DNA from 2 places in the Clostridium sp. JNZ X4-2 genome. Region 1 is predicted to be linked to the other one. Evidence: predicted binding sites of a transcription regulator. Region 1 holds the regulator's gene; the other holds the start of a gene.

Evidence for each region. The regulator Rex, encoded in region 1, represses fermentation and respiration genes when NADH is low (regulators of the CRP and FNR family bind a similar motif). The targets are predictions, from matches to a motif close to ATTGTTAANNNNTTAACAAT.
Region 2: the regulator Rex is predicted to act here: its motif matches at 4,202-4,221, upstream of ACYUJ6_RS15710 (acetyl-CoA C-acetyltransferase).

What each region holds. Positions count from the first base shown of each region.
Region 1 covers NZ_CM142685.1:346,667-357,055, reverse strand. The annotation lists gene ACYUJ6_RS01810 (bifunctional dihydroorotate dehydrogenase B NAD binding subunit/NADPH-dependent glutamate synthase) at 1-1,417, opposite strand, end outside; gene ACYUJ6_RS01805 (3-hydroxybutyryl-CoA dehydrogenase) at 1,868-2,716, opposite strand; gene ACYUJ6_RS01800 (electron transfer flavoprotein subunit alpha/FixB family protein) at 2,770-3,771, opposite strand; gene ACYUJ6_RS01795 (electron transfer flavoprotein subunit beta) at 3,788-4,567, opposite strand; gene ACYUJ6_RS01790 (acyl-CoA dehydrogenase) at 4,582-5,721, opposite strand; gene ACYUJ6_RS01785 (short-chain-enoyl-CoA hydratase) at 5,806-6,585, opposite strand; gene ACYUJ6_RS01780 (redox-sensing transcriptional repressor Rex) at 6,804-7,436, opposite strand; gene abc-f (ribosomal protection-like ABC-F family protein) at 7,706-9,619, shown strand; gene ACYUJ6_RS01770 (LytR/AlgR family response regulator transcription factor) at 9,742-10,389, opposite strand, start outside.
Region 2 covers NZ_CM142685.1:3,256,774-3,267,162, reverse strand. The annotation lists gene ACYUJ6_RS15740 (low molecular weight protein arginine phosphatase) at 1-57, shown strand, start outside; gene rpiB (ribose 5-phosphate isomerase B) at 139-588, shown strand; gene upp (uracil phosphoribosyltransferase) at 645-1,274, shown strand; gene ACYUJ6_RS15725 (deoxycytidylate deaminase) at 1,488-1,904, shown strand; gene ACYUJ6_RS15720 (MraY family glycosyltransferase) at 1,949-2,977, shown strand; gene wecB (non-hydrolyzing UDP-N-acetylglucosamine 2-epimerase) at 2,993-4,141, shown strand; gene ACYUJ6_RS15710 (acetyl-CoA C-acetyltransferase) at 4,319-5,497, shown strand; gene ACYUJ6_RS15705 (hypothetical protein) at 5,765-6,133, shown strand; gene ACYUJ6_RS15700 (F0F1 ATP synthase subunit A) at 6,163-6,843, shown strand; gene atpE (ATP synthase F0 subunit C) at 6,912-7,154, shown strand; gene ACYUJ6_RS15690 (F0F1 ATP synthase subunit B) at 7,205-7,684, shown strand; gene ACYUJ6_RS15685 (F0F1 ATP synthase subunit delta) at 7,689-8,234, shown strand; gene atpA (F0F1 ATP synthase subunit alpha) at 8,239-9,750, shown strand; gene atpG (ATP synthase F1 subunit gamma) at 9,776-10,389, shown strand, end outside.

The sequences.
Region 1 (10,389 bases):
AAACTCCACCTGCCTTATGTAATGCTTCAAATATGGTAACATCATATCCAAGCTTAGCCAAATCTCCTGCACAAGTAAGTCCTGATGGCCCGCTGCCTATTACAGCCACTTTTTTCCCATTTTTCGGCAAGGTATTGGATAAATCCACATTGTTTTTTCTAGACCAGTCTGCTACAAACCTTTCCAATTTTCCTATGGCAATAGCATCTCCCTTTATTCCAAGCACACATTTTCCCTCACATTGAGTTTCCTGGGGACATACTCTTCCACAGACTGCCGGAAGTGCACTGGACTCAGCTATTATTTTAGCAGCTTCCTCAAAATTCTTATTCTTAACCTGTTCAATAAACTTAGGTATGCTTATAGAAACAGGACATTGAGTTATGCACAATGGTTTTTTACAGTTAAGGCACCTAGATGCTTCCTTTACAGCTTCCTCTTCAGTATATCCAAGACATACTTCTTCAAAATTGGCAGCCCTTACTTTAGGATCCTGCTCCCTTATAGGAACTCTTTTCTTCCTGTCTATTTTCTCTGCATGACATTCACAGCCTTTTCTGTCGAAAGTATCTCCTTCTTCTTTCTTTAATATTTTCTTTCCCTCTTCAGTCTTGTACATAGCCTGTCTTCTCATAGCTTCATCAAAATCTATAAGGTGTCCATCAAACTCTGGCCCGTCCACACAGGCAAATTTTACTTCTCCGCCTATGGTAACCCTGCAGGCCCCGCACATTCCAGTACCATCTACCATTATTGGATTCAAGCTTACTATGGTTTTAATTCCATATTTTTTAGTGAGCTGGGTTATGAACTTCATCATTATCATAGGTCCTATAGCAATTACATAATCATAATCTTTAGTTTTTTTATCAATAAGCTCCTTTAAAAGATCTGTAACAAAGCCTTTGTAACCATAACTTCCATCATCAGTAGCTATATAGAGATTATCACAAATTGGTTTTAGCTCTTCTTCAAAAAGCAGGTAATTTTTTGATTTGCATCCCACTATGACATCTGCATTTATTCCATGCTTGTGAAGCCACTTTACCTGTGGGTACACCGGTGCAGTACCAACGCCTCCTGCTACAAATATTATATTCTTTTTCTTAAGCTGCTCAATATCTTCGTTGACAAACTCAGAATGCTGTCCCAGTGGTCCAACAAAGTCTTCAAAATATTGTCCCACATTGTACTCAGCCATTCTTTTTGTTGAATCTCCCATTGTCTGGAATACTATTGTAACCGTACCTTTTTCTGAATCATAATCACAGATAGTCAAAGGTATTCTTTCACCTTTTTCATCTATTTTTACTATAATAAATTGTCCCGGCAGACAGGATTTTGCAACTCTTGGTGCTTCTATGTCCATTAAAAATATGTTGGGTGCTAATTCCCTTTTCTGTACTATTTTATACATATCATTCCGCCACTTAAAACATTCAAATTCTATAGGTTCCTACAGAATAAATGTCTATTCCCCTTTCATAGTGTCGATTTAGCCAATAAAAGCTACTTTCGTCTGGTCATCCACTCCAAGGGCGTAAATTCGGATACAGTTTACCCTACATGTCGACATACCTGCATATCAGTAAACATGCCTGCATATCTCCGTTTTTTGACGTTACTAACCCCTCTCTTATTTATATTAGACCTATAATAATTCTTTATAATTATATCATATTATTTCAAAAAGTACATAATTAATAACCTGAATATTGTAAATATTTCTATTATCTTAATTGAAAAAGCAAAATAAATTAAAAAGACCATCAAATCAATTTCATAATCACTTATGAAATAATTTAATGATCTTTTAAAGATTCTAGCTTGAACTATCAAGTGACTCTAATAACAAGCTTGAGATAAATTATTTCTTATAGTCATAAAATCCTTTTCCGGTTTTTCTTCCAAGCCATCCGGCTCTTACATATTTTCTAAGTAATGAATGAGCTCTATATTTAGGATCTCCTGTTTCTTTAAACAGTACATCCATAATGGCAAGGCATACATCCAATCCTATAAGATCTCCTAATTCCAAAGGTCCCATAGGATGATTTGCTCCAAGCCTCATGGCTTTATCTATATCTTCTGCAGAAGCTATCCCTTCAGCAAGTATGCAGACTCCTTCATTTACCAGCGGTATCAATATTCTATTTACAACAAATCCTGGAGCTTCTGCTATTTCTACCGGATCTTTTCCTATACTGACAGAGACTTCTTTGATTTTGTCAAAAGTCTCCTGTGATGTAGCCATTCCTTTTGTTATTTCAATTAACTTCATAACAGGTGCCGGATTAAAGAAGTGCATGCCTATAACTTTATCAGGTCTATTTGTGGCAGATGCTATCTCAGTTATAGATAATGAGGAAGTATTAGAAGACAAAATAGTATCTGGTTTACATATTTGATCCAATTCAGCAAAAATCTGCTTCTTTATTTTCATATTCTCAACTGCTGCTTCTACTACCAGATCGCAATCAGCTGCCAATTTAAGGTCAACTGTTCCTTTAATTCTGGCAATTACAGCATCTGCTTCTGCTTCTGTAATTTTACCTTTAGCTATTCTCTTTTGAAATCCTTTTTTTATTCCTGAAAGTCCTCTTTCAACAAATTCATCTTTTATATCCCTCACTATAACCTCTATACCTTTTGATGCAAAAGCTTGAGCTATTCCCGAACCCATTGTCCCAGCACCAAGAACACATACCTTTTTCATTTATATTCCTCCCCTAAGATTTAATAATTCAATATTCTCAACTGTAAAATATATTATTTTATAGCTTTAATTTGAGACACCATCTCAGGTATGATCTTTCTATAATCTCCAACTAAAGCCAGATCTGCCACCTTCATCATAGGTGCACCATCATCTTTATTTATGGCCACAATAAAATCACTGTCCTGCATTCCTGCCAAATGCTGTATAGCTCCAGATATTCCACAGGCTATATATAATTTAGGTCTTACGGTTTTACCTGTTTGTCCTACCTGATATGCCTTGTCAATCCAGCCACTGTCTATTGTTGCACGGGAACCTGCTATTGTTCCGCCCAACAAATCTGCAAGCTCTTTTAGAACTTTAAAACCTTCTTTACTTCCAAGTCCCCTTCCTCCGGATACTATTACATCTGCTTCTCCTATATCCATTACATCCTTAGCAATTTTTATCACTTCATCTACCTTCAGTCTAATATCTGAAGATCTTAAATCAGCTGTGAATTTATTTATATTGGCAGTTCTGTTTTCATCTTTTTTAAGCTTCTCAAAAACTCCTGGTCTTACAGTAGACATTTGAGGCCTGTGTTCAGCACACTCTATAGTAGCCATTAAATTTCCTCCAAATGCCGGCCTTGTCATAAGTAGATTTTTTGACTCTGCATCGATATCAAGCCCTGTACAATCAGCTGTAAGTCCTGTTTTAAGCCTTGCTGCCACTCTTGGTCCCAAATCTCTTCCTATAAATGTTGCTCCTATAAGAAATGCTTCAGGTTTTTTATCATTTATTACATCACAAATTACCTTGGCATAGGCATCTGTGGTATAGTGTTTTAAAAGCGGACTGTCAGCATACACTACTTTATCAGCACCGTAAGCAATTAATTCCTTAGCTATATTATCTATATGACTGCCCAGTAGTACAGCTGTCAATTCCACTCCCAACTTATCTGCTAATTCCCTGCCTTTCCCAAGCAACTCCAGTGCAACTTTTTGCAGGTTTCCGTCCCTTTGTTCTGCAAATACCCATACACCTTTATACTCTGTTATGTTCATTACAAATCCCCCCTAATTAAATTAAATGTTTTTCCTTTAATTTCGAAAGTGCATACGTTACAGCTTCCTTATATGGCTTATTAACTATTTCTCCTTGTCCTTTTGCTTCCTTTGTAGCTGATCTTCTGACTCTCGTTGGAGAACCTGAAAGCCCAAGAAGGGATTTATCTACCTCTATATCATCCGCATGCCATACTTTTACATCCTCTTTGAAAATTTTAAATATATTTTTCATATGCATATATCGGGGCTCATTTAATTCCTTTATGGCTGTGAGAAGTACCGGAGTTTTTACCGTTACTGTTTCATATCCATCCTCCCATGCCTTTTTGATTTTTAACTTGTCGCCTTCAACATCAACTTTTTCTACATAAGTAACTTGTGGTATTTGAAGGAATTCTGCTATTTCAGGCCCTACTTGAGCTGTATCTCCGTCTATTGCCTGCCTGCCTGCAAAAATTATATCATAGTCCAATTTCTTAAGTGCACCTGACAATGCATAGGAAGTAGCACAAGTATCTGCACCTGCAAAAGCTCTATCCGATATGAGTATTGCTTCATCAGCTCCCATAGCCAAGGCTTCTCTCAGTGCTGCTTCTGCCTGTGGAGGTCCCATACTTATTACTGTAACTTTTCCGCCTTCCTTTTCCTTTATAACCAGTGCCTCTTCAAGAGCATTTTTATCATCCGGATTTATTATTGACGGAACACCCTCTCTTATTAATGTTCCAGTTTTAGGATCTATTTTAACTTCATTGGTATCTGGTACCTGTTTTAAACAAACAACTATATTCATTATAAGTGTCCCCCCTATTTAAATATATTTCCTGAAATAACCATCTTTTGAACTTCTGAAGTTCCTTCATATATTTCAGTTATCTTAGCATCTCTCATCATTCTTTCTACGGGATAATCCTTAGTATATCCATATCCGCCAAATAACTGCACTACCTTAGTTGTTACTTCCATGGCTACATTTGCCGCAATTAATTTAGCCCTTGCAGCATCAACTGTATATGGAGCTCCTTTATCTTTATTTAAAGCTGCTTTATACACCAAATATTTTGTAGCTTCTATTTTAGTATCCAAATCCGCTACTGCCCAGCCTAAACCCTGAAATTTAAACAGCTGCCTTCCAAACTGTTTTCTTTCTTTCATATATTCAACGGCCTCATTTAAAGCACCTTCTGCAATACCAAGTGCTTGTGCGGCTATACCAATTCTTCCGCCGTCAAGAGTCTTCATTGCTATTCCGAAACCCTTTCCTTCTTTTCCCACTAAATTTTCCTTTGGAACTATACAATCTTCAAATACCAATTCTGCAGTAGAAGAAGCTCTTATTCCCATTTTATTCTCAATTTTACCTATGGAGAAACCTGGCATTCCCTTTTCCAGAATAAATGCTGATATCCCTCTTGTACCCTTGCTTCTGTCTGTCATGGCAAATACTACAAATATATCCGCAACTCCCCCGTTTGTTATAAATATCTTCTGTCCATTTAAAACATAGTGATCTCCCTGAAGTATAGCCTGACTTTGCTGACCTGAAGCATCAGTACCTGCATTAGGTTCTGTCAATCCAAAAGCGCCTAGTTTTTCTCCCTTTGCCAATGGAATCAAATACTTCCTTTTCTGATCCTCCGTACCAAACTGTTGGATTAATGAAGCACAAAGTGAAGTATGTGCTGATAATATAACTCCAGTAGTGGCACAGGCCTTGGAAAGTTCCTCCACTGCTAATATATAAGACAAGGTATCTCCGCCAGCCCCGCCGTATTCAACTGGAAAAGGTATTCCCATCATGCCATACTTAGCCATCTTATCCACTGTTTCTTGAGGAAATCTTTCGGTTTCATCTATTTCAGCGGCTATTGGACTAACTTCTTTTTCGGTAAATTCTTTTACCATTTGTTTTACAAATTCTTGTTCCCTTGTTAATTCAAAATCCATTTATTTTACCCCCTAAATAGTTTTGAAGCTATAAAATATAGCTTTTGTAAACATTTAAAATAAGATCCCTATAATACAGCCGAGTTATTTATTTTTAAAACACTTTTCCCTCTTTTCTACAAATGCTGTCATTCCCTCTTTTTGATCTTCTGTAGCAAAACATTCTCCAAATACTTCTGATTCATAGGCTATTGCTGTATCCATATCACATTGCATACCTTTATTTATGGCAGCTTTACACATTCTAACAGCTACAGGTGCATTATCAGCTATGCTGTTTGCCAAATTCCTAGCTTCTTCCAGTAATTTTTCCGGTTCAATTACTTTATTTATTAATCCTATTCTAAGAGCTTCTTCAGCTTTTATCATCTTTGCAGTATATATGAGTTCTTTAGCCATGCCAATCCCCACTGTTCTTGCAAGTCTTTGAGTTCCACCAAAACCCGGAGTAATTCCAAGGCCTGCTTCTGGTTGTCCAAATTTAGCTTTGGATGAAGCTATTCTTATATCACAAGCTAATGATAATTCACATCCACCGCCCAGTGCAAAACCATTTACCGCTGCTATAACTGGTTTTTCCAAATTCTCCAGCTTTCTGAAAACTTTATTGCCCAGTATACCAAATTTTCTTCCTTCAACAGAATTAAGATCCTTCATCTCTGTTATATCTGCTCCAGCCACAAAGGATTTCCCTGCTCCCGTAAGTATTACAGCTAATACACTGTCATCCGTCCCAACGTCATCTATGGCATTATCTATTTCTTTTAATGTCTGCGAATTTAAAGCATTAAGTGCCTTAGGTCTATTTATTGTGATTAAAGCCAATTTCCCCTGTTTTTCAAGAATAATATTCCCATATTCCATATTAATCCCCCCAGATTTTAAATATATTTATATTAGAATTAAACAGTTTATTAACAAACTATTGTTAATAATATCACAAGTATATACATAACAATAGGTAAAGTAAAGGAATTACTTTGTCTATTATTATATACCTTAAAATTATACATTTCAATATAAATAAACTTAACTGCCTAATTTAATTATCTAAAATTAAAGCTTTCTATTTTAATTCATTTTTACTCTACATCATTTAAAAGGCAGCTCAATGTCAATAAACTGTCACTTAAATGAACGTTTTCCACTTTCACATCCCCTGGTACAATAAGATCCACCGGAGCAAAATTCCAAATGCCCCTTACTCCGCTTTCCACTAAAATGTCGCAGACTCTTTGAGCATTATTACTTGGTACGCATATTGATGCTATATCTATAACATTTTCTTTTAAATAGTCAGCTAAATAATCTATATCATTTATTTCAATATCTCTAATCCTAATACCTATGAGTTTAGGATTTATATCAAATATAGCTTTTAACTCAAAGCCTAATTTTTCAAATCTGGTATAATTAGCTATGGCCTGACCTATATTTCCTGCTCCTATTATTACCGTCCTATATAATTTTGTAAGCCCAAGTATGTTGCATATCTGACTATACAATTCACTTACATTATATCCATACCCCTGCTGTCCGAAATCTCCAAAACAATTTAAATCCTGCCTAATCTGGGAGGCTGTAAATCCAATTTTTTCACTTAATTCTTTTGAAGATATCCTATCTACGTCATTTCTCATCAAATCGCTTAAATACCTATGGTATTTCGGTAATCTTTTTATAACAGCCATTGATATATTCTTTTTTCTATCCATAAAGCACCTCATATTTATAAAATTTAGTGTATCAACTACTATGTTTATTTATAGCAACTAATCTTATATGATCTAGTTCTATCATTTATACTATTATTTAATTATAACATATGTCAATAGTTTCTTTTTTATTATTTTATTTACTGTCTTCTTATATGCTTATATATTTTTAACAAAATATAATTATAATTTTGTCATAATATAAATAATACTACAAAAAAGTCACCATACATAGTAAAATGTTAATGATTAAGGAAGGTGTTTTACTTATGATAGTTTTAAGTTGCAAAAATATCCATAAAAGCTATGGAATAAAAATTATACTTGAAGATATAACCTTCAATATAAACGAGGGGGAAAGAGTAGGATTGATAGGTCCCAATGGAGCTGGCAAATCTACCTTGTTTGATATTTTAACAAATAAATCAAATTATGATAATGGAGATTTGTATATAGATAAATCTAAGACATTGGGGTATTTAACCCAACATCTCTCTTTAAATTCTTCAAATACAATCTATGATGAAATGTATACTGTATTTCAGGATCTGGTTAATTTGGAAAAGAGGCTAAGCAAACTGGAATCCTTGATGAATGAACCTTATGATCTTCATAATGAAAATTATCACAATAAATTAATTGATGATTATACCACTCTTTCAGAGCTTTATACAAATAGAGGGGGATATACTTACAAAGCAGAAATAAACAAGGTTTTAAAAGGACTGGGTTTTTCTGAAGATGAATACAACAGGCCTATAAATGTAATAAGCGGAGGCAAAAAGACACGTGTGGCCCTTTGCAAACTGCTCTTAACAAGGCCTGATATACTTTTATTAGATGAGCCCACCAATCATTTGGACTTGGATGCCATAGAATGGCTGGAAGACTACTTGAAGGGCTATAAGGGTACTGTTATAATAATATCCCATGACAGATATTTTTTAGATGCCATAACCCATTCCACCATTGAACTCATAAATGGTCATGTAAATCACTATAGCGGCAATTATACCAAATTTTTAGAACTTAAAAAGAAGAATTATGAAATTCAATTAAAAGCATATAACATACAACAGATGGAAATAAAAAAGCAGGAAGAAATTATTCAAAAATACAGATCTTTTAACAGGGAAAAAAGTATAAAAGCAGCGGAAAGCAGAGAAAAGATGTTGAACAAAATAGAAAGAATAGCTCCTCCTGACAAAGATAAGGAAATCAAGAATGTAATATTTGAGGCCCAGTTAAATAGTGGGAATGATGTACTCCATATAGAAGATCTGTGCAAAAGCTTCAATAATGAATTATTGTTTGAAAACTTAAATTTAGAAATAAAAAAGGGTGAAAGGACAGCAATTATTGGTGAAAATGGCTGCGGCAAAACCACACTTTTTAAAATAATTATGGGAAAACTAAAAGAAGACTATGGTATTTGTACATTAGGTAAAAATGTGTCAATAGGCTATTATGATCAGGAACAGTCTGACCTGAATCCTGAAAAAACCATTATAGATGAAGTGTGGGATAAATTTCCTAAATTAACTGCTACAGAAATACGAAATTCATTGGCCAGTTTTCTTTTCACTGGAGATGAAGTGTTTAAAAAAATTTCATCTTTAAGCGGTGGTGAAAAATGCAGAATAAATTTATTAAAACTAATATTATCCAAATCCAACTTTTTACTTTTAGATGAACCTACAAACCATTTGGATATAACTTCCCGGGAAGCTTTAGAAAAAGCCCTGTCAAACTATAACGGTACTTTACTTGTAATTTCTCATGACAGATATTTTTTAAACAAATCTGTAAATAAGATATATGAATTAAGCAAAAATGGCATGAAAGAATACCTGGGTAATTACTCCTATTATGTTGAAAAAAAGACTAATCCATTAAGGTTTGAAATGCAAGAAAAAAATGCCGGAAAAACTAAAACTCAGATACAGCATGAGAAAAAAAAGAAGAGAGACTTGGAAAAAGTCAAGAATGAAGAAAAAGCTAAAACAAAACACATTGAAGAAGAAATATCAAAGTTAGAAGATTCTTTGTTAAGGTTACAGGAAAGTTTATGTCTAGAGGAAGTTTATTCTGATTCTAAAAAAAGCAGTGAAATAAATAAAAAAGTTTTAGATACACAAAATAAAATAGACACTCTATACAGCATGTGGGAAAAGATGCTGTAAATTGTCTTAAGGTTTAAAGTATAAAGCCTATATAGGAAAAATGTCATTTGTTTTTCCTATATAGGCCAATACTATAATAGATCACCCATACAAAATACATTAAATTAAAATAAATATTCAAATCATATCTTAAGCAGTTCCTTTAACTTTCTTACATTATTTCGGCTTATTGGTATTTCGGATTTTTCCTTGTCATCCATAACTAATTTATAAGTTCCATTAAACCAAGAGTACAATTCTTTAATGTTGTCTATATTGACTAAAAAGCTCCTGTGGGATCTAAAAAAGTCTGTTCGTTCTTCTATTTGACCTAGAGTATACCCTACCAAATAACTATTATCTTTAACCTTTACATAAGTTTTATCATCTTTTATATAGCAGTAATAGATATCCTTTACATTTACCAGTATTATCTTTCCCTGCCTTTCACAAGGTATCTTTTTAACCAGTTTTTTTTCTTTATCCATTTTATCTATTATTTCAATTAGAATATCCTTAGGTATCTTTTCATTTCCTTCACTTTTCTCCCTGCATTTACGTATAAGCCTGTTTATGGTAATCTCTATTCTATTCTCATCAAAGGGCTTAAGTAAATAATCCAAAGCATATAATTCAAATGCCTCTACCGCATGTTCCTCATATGCAGTGACAAATATTATATTAATATCCCTGTCAAACTTTCTAATATCTTTTGCCACCTCAATTCCATTTTCCACTGGCATATTTATGTCTAGAAACACAGCATCAGGTTTCTTTGCTTTTACAAGTTT
Region 2 (10,389 bases), 650 kb from region 1:
AGAAATAGTGTTTTGTTGTTATTAAACAAATTAAAGGAAGATACGGGCATTAATTAGATGTTATTATCTTCCTTTTTTGCGGGCATATGCTCAGGCGGCGCTGGGATAAAATAATAATATATTTTTGGAGGTGTTTTTATGAAAATTGCTTTAGGCAGTGACCATGCAGGATTTCCCTTGAAAAAGGAAGTGATGAAATATTTACAGGAAAAAGGAATGAGATTTGAAGATTTTGGTACCTTCTCGGAGGATTCCTGCGATTATCCTGATTATGCACTAAAAGTTGCAGAGAAAGTTTCAAACAAAGATTATGACTTCGGAATACTGATATGCGGCACTGGAATTGGAATAAGTATTGCTGCAAATAAAGTACCGGGAATAAGGGCGGCACTTTGTGGAGATACTTTCAGCGCTCATGCATGCAGGGAACATAATGATGCAAATATATTGGCAATGGGTCAGAGAGTAGTAGGCCAGGGACTTGCACTTGACATAGTTGATACCTTTTTATCCGCTGAGTTTCAAGGAGACAGACATCAAAAAAGAATAGATAAAATTACCGGAATAGAAAAAAAATATAATAAATAACAGTAGATTATAACTGTGAACTGCAGCTGTTCACTTATTAAATTGGAGGAATCATAATGAGTAAAGTAACACAAATAGATCATCCGCTTGTATTACATAAATTGGCTTTGATAAGGGATAAAAATACAGGCTCTAAGGATTTTAGAGAACTGGTAGAAGAAGTAGCTATGCTTATGGCTTATGAGGTAACCAGAAATCTTCAGACAGAGGATGTGGAAATAGAAACGCCCATAGCTAAAACCACCTGCAAAATGCTTTCCGGAAAAAAGGTTGCCATAATACCTATATTGAGAGCAGGACTTGGTATGGTAGGTGGAATGTTGAAGCTTATACCTGCAGCAAAGGTAGGTCATATAGGACTCTATAGAGATGAAAGCACATTAAAACCTGTAGAGTATTTTTGTAAATTGCCTCAGGACATAGGGGAAAGAGAAGTAATTGTCACTGATCCTATGCTTGCAACAGGCGGATCCGCTATAGATGCAATAACTATGTTAAAGCGAAAGGGTGCCAAAAATATAAGACTTATGTGTTTGATAACTGCAAGAGAAGGAGTAGAAGCCGTTATAAAAGCTCATCCTGATGTAGATGTGTACACAGCAGCTATAGATGAAAAGTTGAATGAAAATGGATATATAGTACCAGGCCTTGGAGATGCTGGAGACAGGTTATATGGAACAAAATAAATAAACTCCTTGGCTCATTGAATAAAATTATATAACGATTAAGAGCCCACTGCAAGGTGGGCTCTTAATCGTTAAAAAGAGTGGCCGGATTAGGGTTCGTCATAAGGTGAATGAAAGAGGGTTATGTTAAAAAATAGTATCAATTGTTTTAAAATATTATTCAATAGTTTATAATGTATAGTGTATTCTTATAAAGCAAGGAGATATTTGTCAATGAGAAAAGATTGGGATAGTTATTTTATGGATATAGCATTTAAGGTTGCAGAAAGAAGTACATGTCCTAGGTTACATGTAGGGGCAGTTCTTGTTAAAAACAGAAGAATAAAGGGTACCGGTTATAATGGAAGTCCCAAGGGATTGGAACACTGTGATGATGTTGGATGTTATCTTAAAAATAATCATTGTATAAGAACAATTCATGCAGAAGTGAATTGTCTGCTTGAAGTATCGCCGGAGGACAGAGAGGAATCTACATTATATGTCACACATATGCCCTGCCCCGAATGTCAAAAATTGATAATTACCTGTGGCATTAAAAGAGTGGTATATTCTGAAGATTATAAACCTGAAATTAATTGGTTTGAAAAAGCACCACAAATTGAATTAATATGTGTAAAAAGAGCAGAATAACATAATATCTGATAGAACAAAAGATGTGATTAAGGAAGGTTGTTATGAATAATTTATATCTATTTGTATTAGTTTCAGCAGTACTTTCAGCTGTGATTACACCACTTGTTAGAAAATACGCTATAAAATTACGGATTTTGGATGTGCCTAAAGATAATAGAAGAGTACATACTAAGCCTGTACCGCTTTTAGGTGGAATTGCCATATATATTTCTTTTGTAGTCACTTTGCTTTTAAAGGTAGGCAAACTTACGAATTCTGAAACTGGCCTTATATTAGGTTCCACTATAATAGTAATAGGGGGATTTTTAGATGATAAATTCAATATAAAACCTTGGTGTAAATTATTGTTTCAGTTGGCGGCAACTTTGATTCTGATAATTTATGGGGTTAAGATAGTATTGATTACTAATCCATTCAGTGGACTATATCAATTTGTGAATTTAGGGATGATGTCAATTCCCCTGACTTTAATTTGGGTAGTTGGAATTACCAATGCACTGAACTTAATAGATGGATTAGATGGATTGGCCGCAGGCATTGCTTTTATATCCTCTATAACTATTTTTATTATAGCATTGTTAAATGGCAGAAATGAGGCTGCTATACTTACAATTATATTGTCAGGAGCCATAATTGGATTTCTGCCCTATAATTTTAATCCGGCATCTATATTTATGGGGGACACAGGAGCACAATTGCTGGGATTTTTACTGGCAGCCATATCCATTGAAGGAGCTGTAAAATCAGCAGCGGCTTTTTCTATAGCAGTGCCTATTCTTGCACTTGGAATACCCATATATGATACTTTATTTGCCATGATAAGGAGAAAGATAAACGGCAGACCAATTATGCAAGCGGATAGAGGGCATCTACATCACAGGCTCCTTGATATGGGACTTACACAGAAACAGGCTGTTGCAATAATGTATGTTATAAGTGCAGTTCTTGGCAGCTTTTCCATAATAGCTATGGAGATAAATGCACAAAGGTCTTATTTGCTGTTGATTATGGTTATGATTATTTTAGTGCTGATAGCCTGGAAAGCTGGATTTTTTAAACATAAAGAGTGAAATGGAGGATTTTATATGAAGAAAATCAAAAGTATTACAATATTTGGTACAAGGCCTGAAGCAATAAAGATGGCTCCCTTAATTAAGGAATTTGAAAAGATAGAAAAGATAGAAAATAAGGTTTGTGTCACGGCTCAGCACAGGCAAATGCTTGATCAAGTTTTGGAGCTTTTTAAAATTCAGCCGGATTTTGATTTGAATATAATGAAAAACAAGCAGACTTTAACGGGAATAACCACTAGGGTTCTCCAAGGACTTGAAAATATATTTGAAGAAGAAAAGCCGGATTTAGTTATTGTACATGGAGATACAACTACTACTTTTGCAGGAGCTCTGGCGGCCTTCTATAAAAAAATAACAGTAGGTCATGTAGAGGCAGGTCTTAGAACTTATGATAAATACTTTCCTTTCCCTGAAGAAATGAACAGAAAACTTACTGGAGCTATAGCTGACTTGCACTTTGCACCAACTTCAGGTTCTAAAAATAACCTCCTCAGAGAGGGAGTCCTTGAAAATAAAATATTTGTTACAGGAAACACGGTTATAGATGCCATGAATTTTACCGTAGAAAATGGTTATGTATTTAACAATAGTGAACTAAATCAGATAGATTATAATAACAAGAAAGTTATAATGGTAACTGCCCATAGAAGAGAAAATTGGGGAAAGGGAATTCAAAACATTTGTAATGCTCTTAAAAAGATTGCAAGGGATAATGAGGAAGTAGAAGTTATTTATCTTGTACACTTGAACCCTATAGTAAAAGACATGGTATATAAAATATTGGGCGAAGTTCCAAGAATACATTTGCTGCCTCCTCTTGATACCAAGGAAACCCACAATTTGATGAATAAATGTTATATGGTAATGACCGATTCAGGAGGACTTCAAGAAGAAGCACCTCATCTTGGAAAACCTGTATTGGTACTGAGAAATGTGACTGAAAGACCGGAAGCTGTAGAAGCAGGGACGGTAAAATTGGTTGGCACTGATGAGAGTGATATAGTTAAACTTGCAAATGAACTTATATTGAATTCAAATGAATATAATATAATGAGTAGAGCCATAAATCCTTATGGAGACGGCAAGGCATCTAAAAGGATAACAGCAGCTATTTTGCAGTATTTTCATATACAGAATAATGAGTATAAAGAGTTTGAGTAAAATTTCTTTATGTGGAATTGAAAATTAGCTAGAAATTCAGCACTGATTTATATTGAAAACTTTGTGTTTTTTTTAACAAAAAATATTGATAAAAATTTAATTAACTAGTATAATAAAAAGGATGACAGAAAACTTTGTAAATTAAAAAATAGATAATTTAATTAAGGAGGATTAGTTATGAGGGATGTAGTTATTGTAAGTGCTGCAAGAACTGCTATAGGAAAATTTGGGGGAGCGTTAAAAAATGTTTCTGCGGTGGATTTAGGTGCTGCAGTTATAAAAGAAGCAGTGAAAAGATCAAATATTAAACCAGAGCTCATAGACGAGGTTATAATGGGAAATGTGATACAGGCAGGTCTTGGGCAAAGTCCAGCAAGACAAGCTGCTGTAAAAGCAGGTATTCCTGTGGAGATTCCAGCATTTACCTTGAATAAAGTCTGTGGTTCAGGGCTTAGGGCAGTTAGCCTGGCAGCTCAAATTATAAAATCCGGGGATGAAGATATAATTGTAGCTGGAGGAATGGAGAATATGTCTGCTGCTCCGTATTTGCTTCCAAATGCCAGATGGGGACAGAGAATGGGAGACGGAAAATTGGTGGATTCCATGATAAAGGATAGTTTGTGGGAAGCCTTTAATAATTATCATATGGGAATTACGGCTGAAAATATAGCAGAAAAATGGAACTTAACCAGAGAAATGCAGGATGAATTTGCGGCATCATCTCAACAAAAAGCAGAAGCAGCTATAAAGGGTGGAAAATTTAAAGATGAAATAGTGCCAATTGTTATAAAAGACAGGAAGAAGGGAGAAATAGTTTTTGATACAGATGAATTTCCTAGATTTGGCACAACTGCTCAGTCCTTATCAAAGTTAAAACCGGCATTTAAAAAGGATGGAACTGTTACAGCTGGAAATGCTTCAGGAATAAATGATGCAGCAGCGGCATTGATTGTAATGAGTGCAGATAAGGCAAAGGAAATGGGAATAGAACCACTTGCAAAAATTGTTTCCTATGGTACTAGAGGATTGGACCCTAAGATAATGGGATATGGGCCATTTTATGCAACTAAATTGGCATTGGAAAAAGCTAAGTTAAAGGTTGAAGACTTGGATTTAATAGAAGCAAATGAAGCATTTGCAGCTCAAAGTTTAGCTGTAGCTAAAGATTTAAAATTTGATATGAGCAAAGTAAATGTAAACGGTGGAGCACTGGCTCTTGGACATCCAGTTGGATGCTCAGGTGCAAGAATACTTACTACACTGCTTTATGAAATGAGAAGAAGAGATGTTAAAAAGGGTCTTGCTACATTATGCATAGGTGGTGGAATGGGAACTGCCATAATAGTGGAGAGATAAATAGAATTGTATGTTTTTAAAGAGAGGGGGATGGAAACGTTGCCCTCTTTTTTGAAATGATTTAAGAATTATTAGTTTATTGAAATAAATTGTGATATAATAGCCTTATAAATTTTATTTTTAAATTAATTAAAAGCTATTTAATTAGCAGATAAGTATTTAAAAATTATAAAAAATCACGGAATATAGATTATATAAATGCGAATAAGGATTTTATTTATCTTTATTTGAGATGTATAATTATCATATTGTGCTGGAGGAAAAGAAATGAGTAAGGATCTTACATATATGCTAAAAAAGATTGCTTTTTTCGACATAATAATATTATTTATATCCACCGGCATAGGAATTAATTTTAGATTTAGGAATTATTTGATTTTTGCCATTTTAGGGTTTGGAATTGCATTTTTAAATGTTGTTATAAATGTAGTGTCCACAGAAATTGCACTTTTGAAATTTAAAAGTTCCTATAAGTCAATTTCTATTATATGTTTTATGTTTAGGATAGCTGCAGTATGTATTATTGCACTAATCCTCTTTAAATATAATAAAAATAGCATATTTGCTTACATGTTAGGTTATAGTTTACATTTTATATCTCTAATCCTATATGGATTGGATTTAAAAGATGGCTAGAAATGATCTTATAGAAAGGAAGTGATAAGTTGGAAAAATTAGCACCGCTATTTTCTATACCATTGTTTGGGTACAAGTTTGATGTTCCGTCCAGTATATTATATCAATGGATAATAATGGGTATAATAACCATACTAGCAATTTTAGTTACTAGAAATTTAAATAAGGTTCCCGATAAAAAACAAACAATAGTGGAATTGTTGGTACAGACAGTTAATTCTTTGGTAAAGGAAAACATGGGGGAGTCTTATAAAAATTATGTACCGTACATAGGAACTCTGGCAATTTTTCTTTTATCTATGAATCTAATAGGACTTATTGGACTCAAACCACCTACATTAGATATTAGTGTAGTAGCAGGATTGGCATTAATAACCTTTGTTGTTGTTCAAGCTAATGCTATAAAAAGGATAGGATTAGGGCATTATTTTTCAGCTTACTTTTCACCGTATGCACCAATGTTGCCTTTAAATCTTTTGGAAAGAATTATGCTACCTGTATCTTTGACTCTAAGGCTATTTGGTAATATTACAGCAGCTGTGGTTATTGTAGATTTAATTTATGAAAAATTAGGTAATCTAACTTGGGTAGCTCAACTTGCTATACCTATTCCATTTCATGCATATTTTGATGTTTTTGATGGGGTAATTCAAATGGTAATTTTTATGATGCTTACAATGATTAATATTAAAATTATTGGAGAGCATTAGTCCTATGTAATTTTATTTATATAGGAAAAATTAAATTAATTAATAAATTCAAGGAGGAACAAACAAACATGATTGATGGGAATTCATTTATATCAGCAATGGCAGCAATAGGTGCAGGTCTGGCAGCAGTAGGATGTCTTGGTGGAGGAATTGGAACTGGTAATGCAGCAGGAAAAGCTGTTGAGGGAGTTTCAAGACAGCCAGAAGCAAGTGGTAAGATAATAAGTACAATGGTTGTCGGTGCAGCATTTTCAGAGGCAACTTCTATTTATGCACTGTTAGTTGCCCTTCTGTTGGTATTTAAAATGTAAAATATCGCATTTTTATTATTACGTGCCTGAAGGGAGGCTTTTATAGTAGTATGGAGTTTTATTTATCTAGAATTATAGCTACTATTATAAATTTTGCAGTATTTCTTCTTCTTTTAAAACATTTTTTATTTGACAGGGTAAACAGGACCATTGACAATAGACAAAATGAAATTGTAGATAAGATAAATATTACTGAAGAAGATATGAGAAAGGCTCAAAATTTAAAAGTAGAAAATGAAAAACAGTTAAGTGAAACAAGGAAAAAGGGTAAAAGTATAATAGAAGAATACAAAGTAAAAGCCGATAAAGTTTCCTCAAATATTGTGGAAGATGCACAAAATGAGGCACAGCTTATACTAAATAGGGCAAAGACTGAGGCTGAAAGAGAAAAGGAAAAAGCACAGGATGATATAAAAAATCAGGTGGTTGATCTTGCTCTTCTGGTATCTCAAAAAGCTTTGGAAGGTTCTATTGATGAAAAACAGCACAGGAAACTTATTGAGGATTTTATAGCTAAGGTAGGTATCTAAAACTATGTATGAATATTTAGATAAAAGATACGCTCTTGCACTTTATGAAATAGCAGAGGGAAAGGGAAAAGTAAAAGAATATCTGGAAGAATTACAGCAGGTTGTAGATATTATTGATAAAGATACCAAATTTTTAGAAATTATACGGCATCCTGAAGTTAGTACATTTGAAAAGAAAAGGATGTTTATGGAAATATTTAAAAACAGGGTAAGTGAAGACATACTTTCATTTCTGCTGGTTCTTATAGAAAAAGGAAGAATCAGTCAGCTGGATGGAAAGCTTAAAGAGATGAAAAATATATATCTTGAAAAGCATGATACTGTTGTTGCAAAAGTAAAAACAGTTATTCCACTGGAGGATAATGAGAGAAAAGATCTTACACAGAAATTGGAAAAAAAGTTTAATAAAAAGGTTTTGATTGAAGAAGAGATAGATCCAAGTATAATAGGTGGAGTTTATGTGGATGTGGACAATGAAGTCATTGACGGCACTGTAAAATCAAAACTTTCTGAAATGAAAAAAATAATGCTTAAGGGAGAACAGAGGTGAGCCTATGAACGTAAAACCTGAAGAGATAACTTCAATCATAAAAGATGAAATACAAAAATATGAAAAGAAAATAGAGACGGTTGATTCAGGTACAATAATTCAAATTGGTGATGGTATTGCCAGGGTTTATGGTCTTAATCAGTGCATGTCTGGAGAGCTTTTAGAGTTTCCAAAGGATGTTTATGGTATGGCTTTAAATCTTGAACAAGACAATGTAGGTTGTGTTCTTTTAGGCTCTGAAGAGGGAATAAAAGAAGGAGATACAGTTAAAAGAACTGGCAGAGTTGTAGAGGTGCCTGTGGGTGAAGAGCTTACGGGCAGGGTGGTAAACTCCCTTGGTCAGCCTATTGACGGAAAAGGTCCCGTTAAAACAGATGAGACCAGACCTGTAGATTTGGTGGCACCAGGAGTTATAACCAGGCAATCTGTTAAAGAACCACTTCAGACTGGAATAAAGGCAATAGATTCCATAATACCAATTGGAAAAGGACAGAGAGAATTAATAATAGGAGACAGGCAAACAGGAAAAACTGCAATTGCCATGGATACTATAATAAACCAAAAGGGAAAAGATGTAATATGTATTTATGTGGCTATAGGACAAAAACAATCTACAGTAGCTCATATAGTGAATGATTTAGTGGAAACTAGTGCCATGGATTATACCATAGTTGTATCTGCATCTGCGGCGGAATCGGCACCGCTTCAATATATAGCTCCTTATGCAGGATGCTCTATGGGTGAGTATTTTATGAATAAGGGAAAAGATGTACTTATAATATATGATGATTTGTCTAAACATGCTGTTGCTTATAGAGAAATGTCATTATTACTCCGTAGACCGCCAGGAAGGGAAGCTTATCCTGGAGACGTATTTTATTTGCATTCGAGATTACTTGAAAGGGCCGCAAAACTTTCTGATAAATTAGGGGGAGGTTCGCTTACTGCCCTTCCTATAATAGAAACTATGGCAGGGGATGTTACTGCATATATACCAACCAATGTTATTTCAATAACAGATGGCCAGATATTTCTTGAATCAGAGCTTTTTTATGCAGGACAGAGACCGGCAATAAATGCAGGAATATCCGTATCCAGAGTTGGTGGTAATGCACAGATTAAAGCTATGAAACAGGTTGCAGGAACACTTAGAATAGATTTAGCCCAATACAGGGAGCTTGCTTCATTTGCTCAATTCGGATCTGATTTGGATAAAGAATCAAAGAGAAGACTTGAAAAGGGTAAAAGATTGACGGAAATATTAAAACAGCCGCAGTATAAGCCAATGCCTGTAGAAAAACAGGTAATGATATTATTTTCTGCTTCCAGAAATTATATAATGGATATACCTGTCGAAAAAATCTCTCAATTTGAAGAAGAGTTTCTTGACTATATGGATACTCACCATAGTGAAATTGGGAAGGAAATTCTTGAAAAGAAAATTTTATCAGATGAATTGAGTGATAAACTTCATGACGCTATAGAAGAATTTAAAAAAATATTTTTAGCAGAGTAATAATTTTCTCTGCGGGAGGTGAAGTATGGCAGGGGCAGGACTTGTTACAATTAAAAGAAGAATTAAATCAATAACCAGTACCCAAAAGATAACAAAGGCCATGGGACTTATTGCCACCTCTAAACTTAGAAAGGTTAGAAGAAAACTTGAGGTAAATAATAAATATTGTGAACTCTTTAGTTCTATTGTAAATGAATTTGTTTTAGAAGCTGAAGTAAATAATATTTATATAAGTGGTAATAGATCCAAAAACAAACTCTACATAACTTTAAATTCAGATACAGGGCTGTGTGGAGGATTTAATGCCAATGTGGTTAATGAAGCAGATGCCATAATGTCAAAAGACAGGGAAAAATGTCTTTTAATAGCCATAGGCCAAAAAGGCAGAATGTATTTTAAAAGACTTAATTACAGTACAGAGGCAGAATATGTGGATATTCCAGACGTTCCTACAATAAAAGAGGCAGATACCATAGTGTATAAAGCACTGGATCTTTACAGAAGCGGTAAGGTTGGAGAAGTCAACATAGTATATACCAGGTTCATTTCCACAGTGAGACAAAATGTAATTGTTGAGAAATTACTCCCATTGGAGAGCAATAAAGTTGAAAAAAGAAATTTTCTTGTAAAATTCGAACC